Regions from separate parts of the Streptomyces sp. NBC_01750 genome, predicted to be linked through region 4. Evidence: riboswitches for the same ligand, from Rfam matches in the RefSeq annotation. Region 4 holds a riboswitch; each other region holds the start of a gene.
The links. Region 4 has a riboswitch for cobalamin ahead of OG966_RS27105 (ribonucleoside-diphosphate reductase subunit alpha). Riboswitches for the same ligand answer to the same signal wherever they lie in the genome.
Positions count from the first base shown of each region.

Region 1: another riboswitch for cobalamin. It lies ahead of OG966_RS09800 (cobalamin biosynthesis protein); the one in region 4 lies ahead of OG966_RS27105 (ribonucleoside-diphosphate reductase subunit alpha).
Region 2: another riboswitch for cobalamin. It lies ahead of OG966_RS12545 (prenyltransferase/squalene oxidase repeat-containing protein); the one in region 4 lies ahead of OG966_RS27105 (ribonucleoside-diphosphate reductase subunit alpha).
Region 3: another riboswitch for cobalamin. It lies ahead of metE (5-methyltetrahydropteroyltriglutamate--homocysteine S-methyltransferase); the one in region 4 lies ahead of OG966_RS27105 (ribonucleoside-diphosphate reductase subunit alpha).

Region 1 covers NZ_CP109137.1:2,162,160-2,164,351, forward strand. Annotated here, with positions in the region: gene OG966_RS09790 (inorganic phosphate transporter) at 1-597, shown strand, start outside; gene OG966_RS09795 (hypothetical protein) at 610-831, shown strand; cobalamin riboswitch at 1,021-1,159, shown strand; gene OG966_RS09800 (cobalamin biosynthesis protein) at 1,267-2,192, shown strand, end outside.
Region 2 covers NZ_CP109137.1:2,783,570-2,785,761, forward strand. Annotated here, with positions in the region: gene OG966_RS12540 (MBL fold metallo-hydrolase) at 1-727, shown strand, start outside; cobalamin riboswitch at 774-907, shown strand; gene OG966_RS12545 (prenyltransferase/squalene oxidase repeat-containing protein) at 1,019-2,192, shown strand, end outside.
Region 3 covers NZ_CP109137.1:900,402-902,593, forward strand. Annotated here, with positions in the region: gene metE (5-methyltetrahydropteroyltriglutamate--homocysteine S-methyltransferase) at 1-866, opposite strand, end outside; cobalamin riboswitch at 1,027-1,254, opposite strand; gene OG966_RS03970 (FAD-dependent monooxygenase) at 1,345-2,192, opposite strand, start outside.
Region 4 covers NZ_CP109137.1:5,935,187-5,937,378, reverse strand. Annotated here, with positions in the region: gene mctP (monocarboxylate uptake permease MctP) at 1-390, shown strand, start outside; cobalamin riboswitch at 635-760, shown strand; gene OG966_RS27105 (ribonucleoside-diphosphate reductase subunit alpha) at 903-2,192, shown strand, end outside.

The sequences.
Region 1 (2,192 bases), 3.8 Mb from region 4:
CCCCCGATGTGGGTCATCCTCTCCGCCGGTCTCGCGATCGCGACGGGCACCTACCTCGGCGGCTGGCGCATCATCCGCACCATGGGCACGGGCCTCACCGACCTCCAGCCGCAGCAGGGCTTCGCCGCCCAGACCAGCGCGGCCAGCGTCATCCTCGCCTCCTCCAACCTCGGCTTCTCGCTGTCGACCACGCACTCCTGCTCCGGCGCCGTGATGGGCGCGGGTCTGGGCCGCAAGGGCGGCGTGGTCCGCTGGTCCACCGCCACCCGGATGTTCGTCGCCTGGGGCCTGACGCTGCCGGCCGCGGGCCTGGTCGCCGCGGGCTCGGAGTTCGTGACCAAGCAGGGCGACTGGGGTGTCGCGGTCGTCGCGGCCTTCCTGATCGGCGCCTGCGCCGCGATCTGGTTCATCTCCCGCCGCCAGGTGGTCGACCACACCAACGTCACCACGCCGGACGCCGAGCCCGCGGGAGTCGTGACCACCGCCATCGCGGCCGTCACCCCGCCGCCGGCCGGCACGCCCGCGCAGGACTTCAAGACCACCATCCCGGCTCCGGCCTCCGCCGACTCCGAGCCGACCCAGCCGGCCACGGTGTAAGGACAGATCAGCATGAGTATCGACTGGGCAGCTCTCGGCTCCGTCTTCGGCGTGAGCCTCGTCGCCACCGTCGCCCTGGTGGGTCTGTTCACCCTGGGCGTCGTGGGCCTGACCAAGCAGGAGTCGGCGGCCGCGCAGGGCGGTTCCGCCGCCCTGGCACGCACCGGCGCGTACGCCTGCTTCGCGCTGTGCGCGGCGGCCGTGGCGTACGGGATCTATCTGATCGTCACCTGACGGCACAGTTCCACCGGGCTTTCGACAGCCGCTTCACAGGCCGGGCCGGGCACCCCTTCGGGTGACCCGGCCCGGCTTTTCCGTCGCGGGCGAAGCGGCAGTACGGCCCGTTTTCGACACCTAGGACGATCCGCTCCCCATGTGTGCCCCAACACACTCTTGCACCGCAGGTCAAAGGCAAGTTGACGGTCGTTCTCGCAGCGTGGTGGACTGCCGAGGCCATCTACGGCGGCAGAAGAGGAAGCCGGTGCAAATCCGGCGCGGTCCCGCCACTGTCACCGGGGAACAATCCCCGGAAGCCAGGAACTCTCACCGCCGATCACGTCGAACCAGGGCGCGGACACCCTGAGTGAGGACATGTCGCCATGCCCGGCTGCGGTTCAGTTCCTGCTGTGAGTACAAGGGTCGTTCGAGGCGAAGCGTCGGCCTGAACCCATGCGTGCCGACCGTGAATTCGTGTACGGCGCCACCGCCGGCCTGGCCGGCGACCTGCTGCTCGGCGACCCCCGCCGAGGCCATCCGGTCGCCGCGTTCGGGCGGGCCGCGGGCGCTGTCGAGCATGTCCTGTGGCGTGACCACCGCGGCTGGGGCGCGCTGCACACCGCCGTGTGCGCCGGTGGCGCCGCGGGTGCCGCCGCGCTTCTCGCGCGCGGTGTACGGGACCGCGGCCGCGCATCCGTCGCGCTGATCGCCGCGGCCACCTGGGCCGTCGTCGGAGGGACCTCGCTGGGCCGGGAGGCACGGGCCATCGGCGGCGCGCTCGCCGCCGGGGACGTGGATGTGGCGCGGGAGCGCCTGCCGCATCTGTGCGGGCGCGATCCGCAGGCGCTGGACGAGCAGCAGATCGCGCGCGCCGTCGTCGAGTCCGTCGCCGAGAACACCTCCGACGCCGTGGTGGGCGCACTGGTCTGGGGCGCTCTCGCGGGCGTGCCCGGTCTGGTGGGGTTCCGTGCCGTCAACACGCTGGACGCGATGGTCGGGCACAAGTCGTCCAGGTACCGGCGGTTCGGCTGGGCCTCGGCGCGGCTCGACGATGTGGCCGGCTGGCCAGGGGCCCGGCTCACCGCGGGTCTCGCGGTACTCGCGGGCGGGAACGCTCGCGGGGCCGTACGGGCCTGGCGGGCCGATGCGAAGAAGCACCCCAGCCCGAACGCGGGCCCGGTGGAGGCCGCGTTCGCGGGTGCGCTCGGCGTACGGCTGGGCGGGACCCTCTCGTACGGCGGCCGGGTCGAGCACCGTCCCGTTCTCAACTCCGGCGGGCGCCCGGTGGAGTTCGGCGACATCGAACGCGCCGTACGGCTCTCGCGCCGCGTCGGCTGGCTGACACTGGCGACCTGCGCGGCGGGCCGCCTCGCGGGTCA
Region 2 (2,192 bases), 3.2 Mb from region 4:
CAGGGAGGCCGCACCGGCCCTCTGGCTCGAGTATCTGGCGGACAAGCTCACCAGGGCCGGCGCCCCCGACGAGCACACCGCGCCGCTGCGCGCCGCCCGCGCCTCGGGCCGGATGCGCACGCTGCCGGGCCTGCGCGGGGCCCTGCCCGACCGGGAGATCGTTCCCGGCGAACTCCTCGACCTGCCGGGCCGCCGGCTGCGCGCCATCTGGACCCCGGGCCACACGCCCGGCCATGTCTGCCTCCACCTGGATGAGGCCCATCCGGCGGGCAGCCCCGGCAATGGACGGCTCTTCTCCGGCGACCATCTGCTGCCCGGGATCACCCCGCACATCGGCCTCTACGAGGATCCGGCCGCCGGCGACACAGCCACCGTCACCGATCCGCTCGGCGACTACCTCGACTCCCTGGAGCGCATCCGCCGCCTCGCACCCGCCGAGGTGCTCCCGGCTCACCAGTACGCCTTCCCCGACGCCGCCTCCCGGGTACGGGAGTTGCTCGCCCACCACGAGGAACGGCTCACCGGTCTGCTCGGGCTGCTCGCCGCGCCGCGCACCGCGTGGCAGGTCGCCGAGCGGATGGAGTGGAACCGGCCCTGGGAGCAGATCCCGTACGGATCACGCAACATCGCGGTCTCGGAGGCGGAGGCGCATCTGCGGCGCCTGGTGAAGCTCGGGCACGCGGAAGTGCTCGCGGGGAGCGGCCCCACGCTGTACGTGGCGGTCTGAGTACGTGGCGGTCCGGCCCGGGGTGGCCACCGGCGTCCGGCCGACGACCGGTCGGTACAGTGAGCGAGTCGTCATCATGACCGTACGGGGGGAAGCCGGTGCAAATCCGGCGCTGACCCGCAACCGTGAACCGCCGTCGCAGGCGGTGAGTCGGAATGCCCCGTACACGGTCGTGACCGGCTCGTGCCACCGGCAGCCGCCGGTGGCCGGCACCGTCGAGGAATACGGAGCCGGAGCCCTGGTACCTCAGCGTGCCTGTGCCCGGCTCCCCCAGGAGAGGCCCAGCCCGCCATGACCACCGTTCGCCGCAGCGCCATATCGCTCGCCGCCTCCGCCGTACTCGGCGTGGCCATTGTCGCGGCCGCCGCACCGGCCGCGACAGCGGCGCCGTCTCCGAAGCCGTCGACCGTGCTGCCGGCCGGTCTGTACGGCACGGGCGACCCGACGTACGACGGTGTCTGGCGGCAGTCGCTGGCGCTGCTCGCACAGGACACGGTGGGCGTCACGCCGGCCGACAAGGCCGTGGACTGGCTGACCGGTCAGCAGTGCGACAACGGCGGCTTCCCCTCGTACCGCGCGGACGCGACCAAGGCGTGCGACGCCAAGCTGCCGCTGGACTCCAACGCCACGGCGGCCGCGGTGCAGGCGCTCGCCGCGCTCGGCGGGCAGGACGCCGCCGTGAAGAAGACGGCCGACTGGCTGAAGTCCGTGCAGAACGCGGACGGCGGCTGGGGCTACAACCCGGGCGGAGCCAGCGACGCCAACTCCACGTCCATCGTGATCGGCGCGCTCGCGGCGGCGGGCGAGAAGCCGGCGGCGGTGAAGTCGAAGGGCGGGAAGACGCCGTACGACGCGCTGCTGGCGTTCGCGAAGCCGTGCGGCGGGAAGGACGGCGGCGCGTTCGTCTTCCAGCTGAAGTCACCCGGCATCGTCGCCGACTCCACGGCGGCGGCCGTGGCCGGCGCGCACGGCAAGGGCCTGGTCGTGACGGCGGGCACGAAGGACGCCAAGGGCACGGTCTGCGAGAAGGCGACGACGGTCGAGGGTGCGGCGCACAACGGCGCGGCGTACCTGGCGACCGCGCTCGCCAGGACCGGGCACCTCGACACGGCGCCGATGCCGGGCGCCACGGACCCGACGGAGAAGCCGGACTTCGGGAACACGGCGGACGCGATCGTCGCGCTGAACGCGCAGGGCCTCGGCGACCAGGCGAAGAAGCCGCTGGAGTGGCTGCGGCAGAACTCGGCGGCCTGGGCGAAGGCGTCCGGCCCGGCGGCGTACGCGCAGCTGATCTTCGCCGCGCATGCGAGTGGCGCGGACCCGAAGAGCTTCGGCGGGACGGACCTGGTGGCGGGGCTCAACGCGACGGGCCCCGCGCCCAAGTCGGCGAAGGGGCAGCCGGCGCAGGCCGCGGACGAGAAGAAGGACGAGAAGAAGGACTCCGGCTCGGGCGTCGGGGTGTGGT
Region 3 (2,192 bases), 5.0 Mb from region 4:
CCGGCAGCGGCGAGGTCGTCGAGGTTGGCGGCACCGGCGCCCGTGAAGTCGAGTGCCAGGCCCTCGACCGGCGCCTTGGCCAGCACGGGGAGGGCTTCGCCGAGCCGGTCGAAGTAGGAGGCGACCAGGAGCTTGGGCCGGTCGGTGAGCGCGCCCAGGTCGCGGTAGGCGCGGGCCGCGGCGTTCAGCACGGCCGGCAGCCGGTCCTGGACCAGAGCCGGCTCGTCGAGCTGCACCCATCGCGCTCCCGCGGTCCGCAGGTCGGACAGCACCTCGGCGTACACCGGCAGCAGCCGGCCCAGAAGAGTGAGCGGTTCGAAGTCGGCGGGGACTCCCGGCGCGGGCTTCGCGAGCAGCAGATAGGTGATCGGCCCGACGAGCACCGGGCGTGCCGTATGACCGAGCGCGAGGGCTTCCTTGAGCGCGTCGACCTGCTTGGCCGGGTTGGCCGTGAAGACGGTGCCGGGGCCGAGTTCGGGGACCAGGTAGTGGTAGTTGGTGTTGAACCACTTGGTCATCTCCAGGGGCGCGACATCCTGGGTGCCGCGGGCCATCGCGAAGTAACCGTCGAGCGTGTCGGCCTCGAAGGCCGCGCGGTGACGGTCGGGCACGGCACCGACCATGACGCTGGTGTCCAGGACATGGTCGTAGTACGAGAAGTCGCCGGTGGGTACTTCGTGGATTCCGGCGTCGGCGAGCTGCTGCCAGTTGGCCCGGCGCAGCTGGGTGGCGGTCTCCCGGAGGGCGTCGGCGCCGACGCGGCCCTTCCAGTAGCCCTCGATGGCTTTCTTCAGTTCCCGGTTCGGGCCCTGGCGCGGGTAGCCGTAAACAGTGGCCCGGGCTCCTGCGGCTGCAGATGTGGACACGGAACTCTCCTTCGCGAGTCTCTCGTCGGGCGACCCCGGAACAGGTCGTGGGACGCGAAGGAATGGCAACCGGGGCAGCGGCCGCACACCTGTTGGATGTGCCTGTGCCTGCCCGTACCGCCGCCGACCCGCCCACGAGGTCACCGAGATCTCCGCGCGCGTTCGCGCACGGGCAGTGGCAGGTCTTCGGACTTGCGGGCTCGCCTTCGTTCTCGTTGTACGAAGGCACCTACTGGCCGTCGCTTCCCAGACCCGTTTCCGGGGCCAGTGCGTAAGACGGCGGTCGTTCCCGCTCACCGCTGCGGGGCAGTTCCGGATTCCCACCGGATTCCCTCTTGCGACGCGCCTGTCTGGAGGACAGGGCGAACCAGCTGCGGGTCCAGCCTAGGCTCTGCCCACCTCACACGTAACACCGCGCCCACATATCGGACGGCCAGAAGCTCCGCTCACCTCGCTGGATCTGAGCGGGAGCGCCTGCTCAGCCGGTCCGGAATACGCCGGCGAGGTGAGCGGCCAGTTCTTGGGCAGTCGGCGGGGAGAGCCGGGCGCCCAGGTAGCCGTCCGCGCGCACCACGAATGCCGTCGGATCCTGCACCCCGTAGCGCTGCCGGAACTCGCCGCGGCCGTCGTGGTACACCGGCAGCCGTGTCCCGGCCGGCTCGCCGTCGGCGAGCACCGCGCATGCTTCCACCTTGTCCTGCGACAACTCCCTGGCCACAGTGGCGAGTTCATCGAACGTTTTGCCCGCATCGCCGTTCCCGTACAGCAGCAGCAGGTGCCCGCGGTCCCGCAGCAGGTCGTACAGCCGCAGCGGGTACTCGGTGATCTCCCCGGTGAGGCCGCCGCAGTCCGGGGCCCGGTCGCCGGGCTGGGGGCCGGGCCCGTTGTCGCGGCTGGGGTAAGGGCGCCCCACGATCGGGCTGCCGCGGTAGCCGACGAGCAGCTGCGCCTCGCGCAGCAGCAGCGTCGCCGGGTCGGTCGGGTCGGCCTGGACGCCCTCGGCGGCGTGCCGGACGGTGCGGCCGACGACCTCCTCACCCACCGGCCGGCGCTCGGCGTCGTAGCTCGTGAGCAGCCGCGGATGCGCGGCACCCTGGGCCGCGAGGGCGAGCTTCCAGGCCAGGTTGTACGCGTCCTGGATGCCGGTGTTCATACCCTGCGCGCCCGTCGGCGGATGGATGTGCGCGGCGTCCCCGGCGACGAAGACCCGGCCGTCGCCGTACCGGTCGACCAGTCGGTGGCTGATCCGGAACACCGAGGACCAGCGCATGGCGGAGGCGGTGGTCGGCTGCGGCGCCAGCCGGTCCAGGACCGCCTGGATGTCGG
Region 4 (2,192 bases):
CAGCTCCTCGGCGGCATCTGGATTCTGCAGACCTTCCCGGCGCTGGTCGGCGGCCTCTTCACGCGGTGGTTCCACCGCTGGGCGCTGCTGGCGGGCTGGGCGGTCGGCATGATCTACGGCACGTCGGCGGCATACGGAGTCGCGAGCCCGGCACAGAAGCACTTCGGCGGCTCCTCGGCTGAGATCCCGGGCATCGGCGAGATCGGCTACATCGGCCTCACGGCGTTCATCCTGAACGTGGTGGTGACGGTGGTCATGACGTTCGTCCTGCGTGCACTCAAGGCCCCGGAGGGCGTCGACGAGACCAGCCCGTCGGACTACACGGCGGACGCGGGCGACCCTGACGTCCAGGTGGAACTGCCGCCGGCGACGGCGGGGGTGAGTCACTGACGGTGCGGCCGGCGTGAGGGCCGTCGCGTTTCCCGGGAGGGGACGCGACGGCCCTTTGCTGTGTGGGAGGGGCTGAACCTCCCGCCGCGCCCGGCGGATCAGGCCCCGCCGACGATGGGCGGCGCGGGGTCCGGGGCGGAGTCACGGCCCATCCCCGGGATCGCCTTGCTCACTTACGCGTTGGAGCTGCAGTGCTCCATGACACAACATGTGGGGGGTGCCGCATCAAGCGGCCCCCACATGTATGCTCATGCTCGCTGTCGACGCAGGGGAATCCGGTGCGAATCCGGAACTGTCCCGCAACGGTGTGATGCGGTGCGCTTTGTCGTACCCCGCCAGTCCGAGGACCTGCCGATGGTGCATCCGGCTCGACCGAACCGGGTGCCGAGACGTCCGGGCCTCGCGGTTGGGCCGGTGGACGCCGTACGGTGTGCTGCCCTTCGACGGGTGAGTACGCCCGTACCGGCCTCCCCTCCCCCGCCGGCCCAGAGCCGAGCGAGGGAGAGCACCACGTGACCATCGCGCCAGCCGATCCGGCTTCAGGCATCTCCGAGCAGGTGGCCGACGGCCCCGGGACCGCGCTGCTGCGGACCCTCACGGACCTCACCGCCGATCTGCCCGACACCGACCCCGGACGCGTCGCCGCCGCCGCGCTGCGCGGACGACACGCCGGGTCGGACGCGGCCGAGCTGCGGAGCCTCGCCACCGACGCGGCCGCGGGGCTGATCTCCGAGGATCCTGCCTACTCGCGGCTCGCCGCCCGACTGCTGACCCGTCATATCGCGGACGAAGCAGCGGGACAGGGCGCGGTGGCCTTCTCCGCTTCCGTCGCGGTCGGGCACCGCGAGGGCCTGATCGCGGACCGTACGGCCCGGTTCGTGACGCTGCACGCCGCGCGGCTGGACTCCCTCGTCGACCAGGCCGCCGACGACCGCTTCGGCTACTTCGGTCTGCGCACCCTCTACAGCCGGTATCTGCTTCGGCACCCGATCACCCGTCAGGTCATCGAGACCCCACAGCACTTCATGCTGCGCGTCGCCTGCGGTCTCGCCGAGGACGATTCGGTCCTTGCCCTGGACGAAGTCGCCGCGCTGTACGGCCTGATGAGCCGCCTCGACTACCTCCCTTCCTCGCCCACGCTCTTCAACTCCGGCACCCGCCACCCGCAGATGTCCTCCTGCTATCTGCTGGACTCGCCGCTGGACGAGCTCGACTCGATCTACGACCGCTACCACCAGGTGGCCCGTCTTTCGAAGCACGCGGGGGGCATCGGCCTCTCCTACTCGCGTATCCGCTCGCGCGGTTCGCTGATCCGGGGCACCAACGGCCACTCCAACGGCATCGTCCCGTTCCTCAAGACCCTCGACGCCTCGGTCGCCGCGGTGAACCAGGGCGGCAGGCGCAAGGGCGCCGCCGCCGTCTACCTGGAGACCTGGCACTCCGACATCGAGGAGTTCCTGGAGCTGCGCGACAACACCGGTGAGGACGCCCGGCGTACGCACAATCTGAATCTCGCGCACTGGATCCCGGACGAGTTCATGCGCCGCGTCGAGGCGGACGCCGACTGGTCGCTGTTCTCGCCCGCGGACGTGCCGGAGCTGGTCGACCTGTGGGGCGACGAATTCGACGCGGCGTACCGCAAGGCCGAGGCCGCGGGTCTCGCACAGAAGTCCATGCCGGCCCGTGACCTCTACGGCCGCATGATGCGGACGCTCGCCCAGACCGGCCAGGGCTGGATGACCTTCAAGGACGCCTCCAACCGCACCGCCAACCAGACGGCGGAGCCGGGCCACACGGTCCAC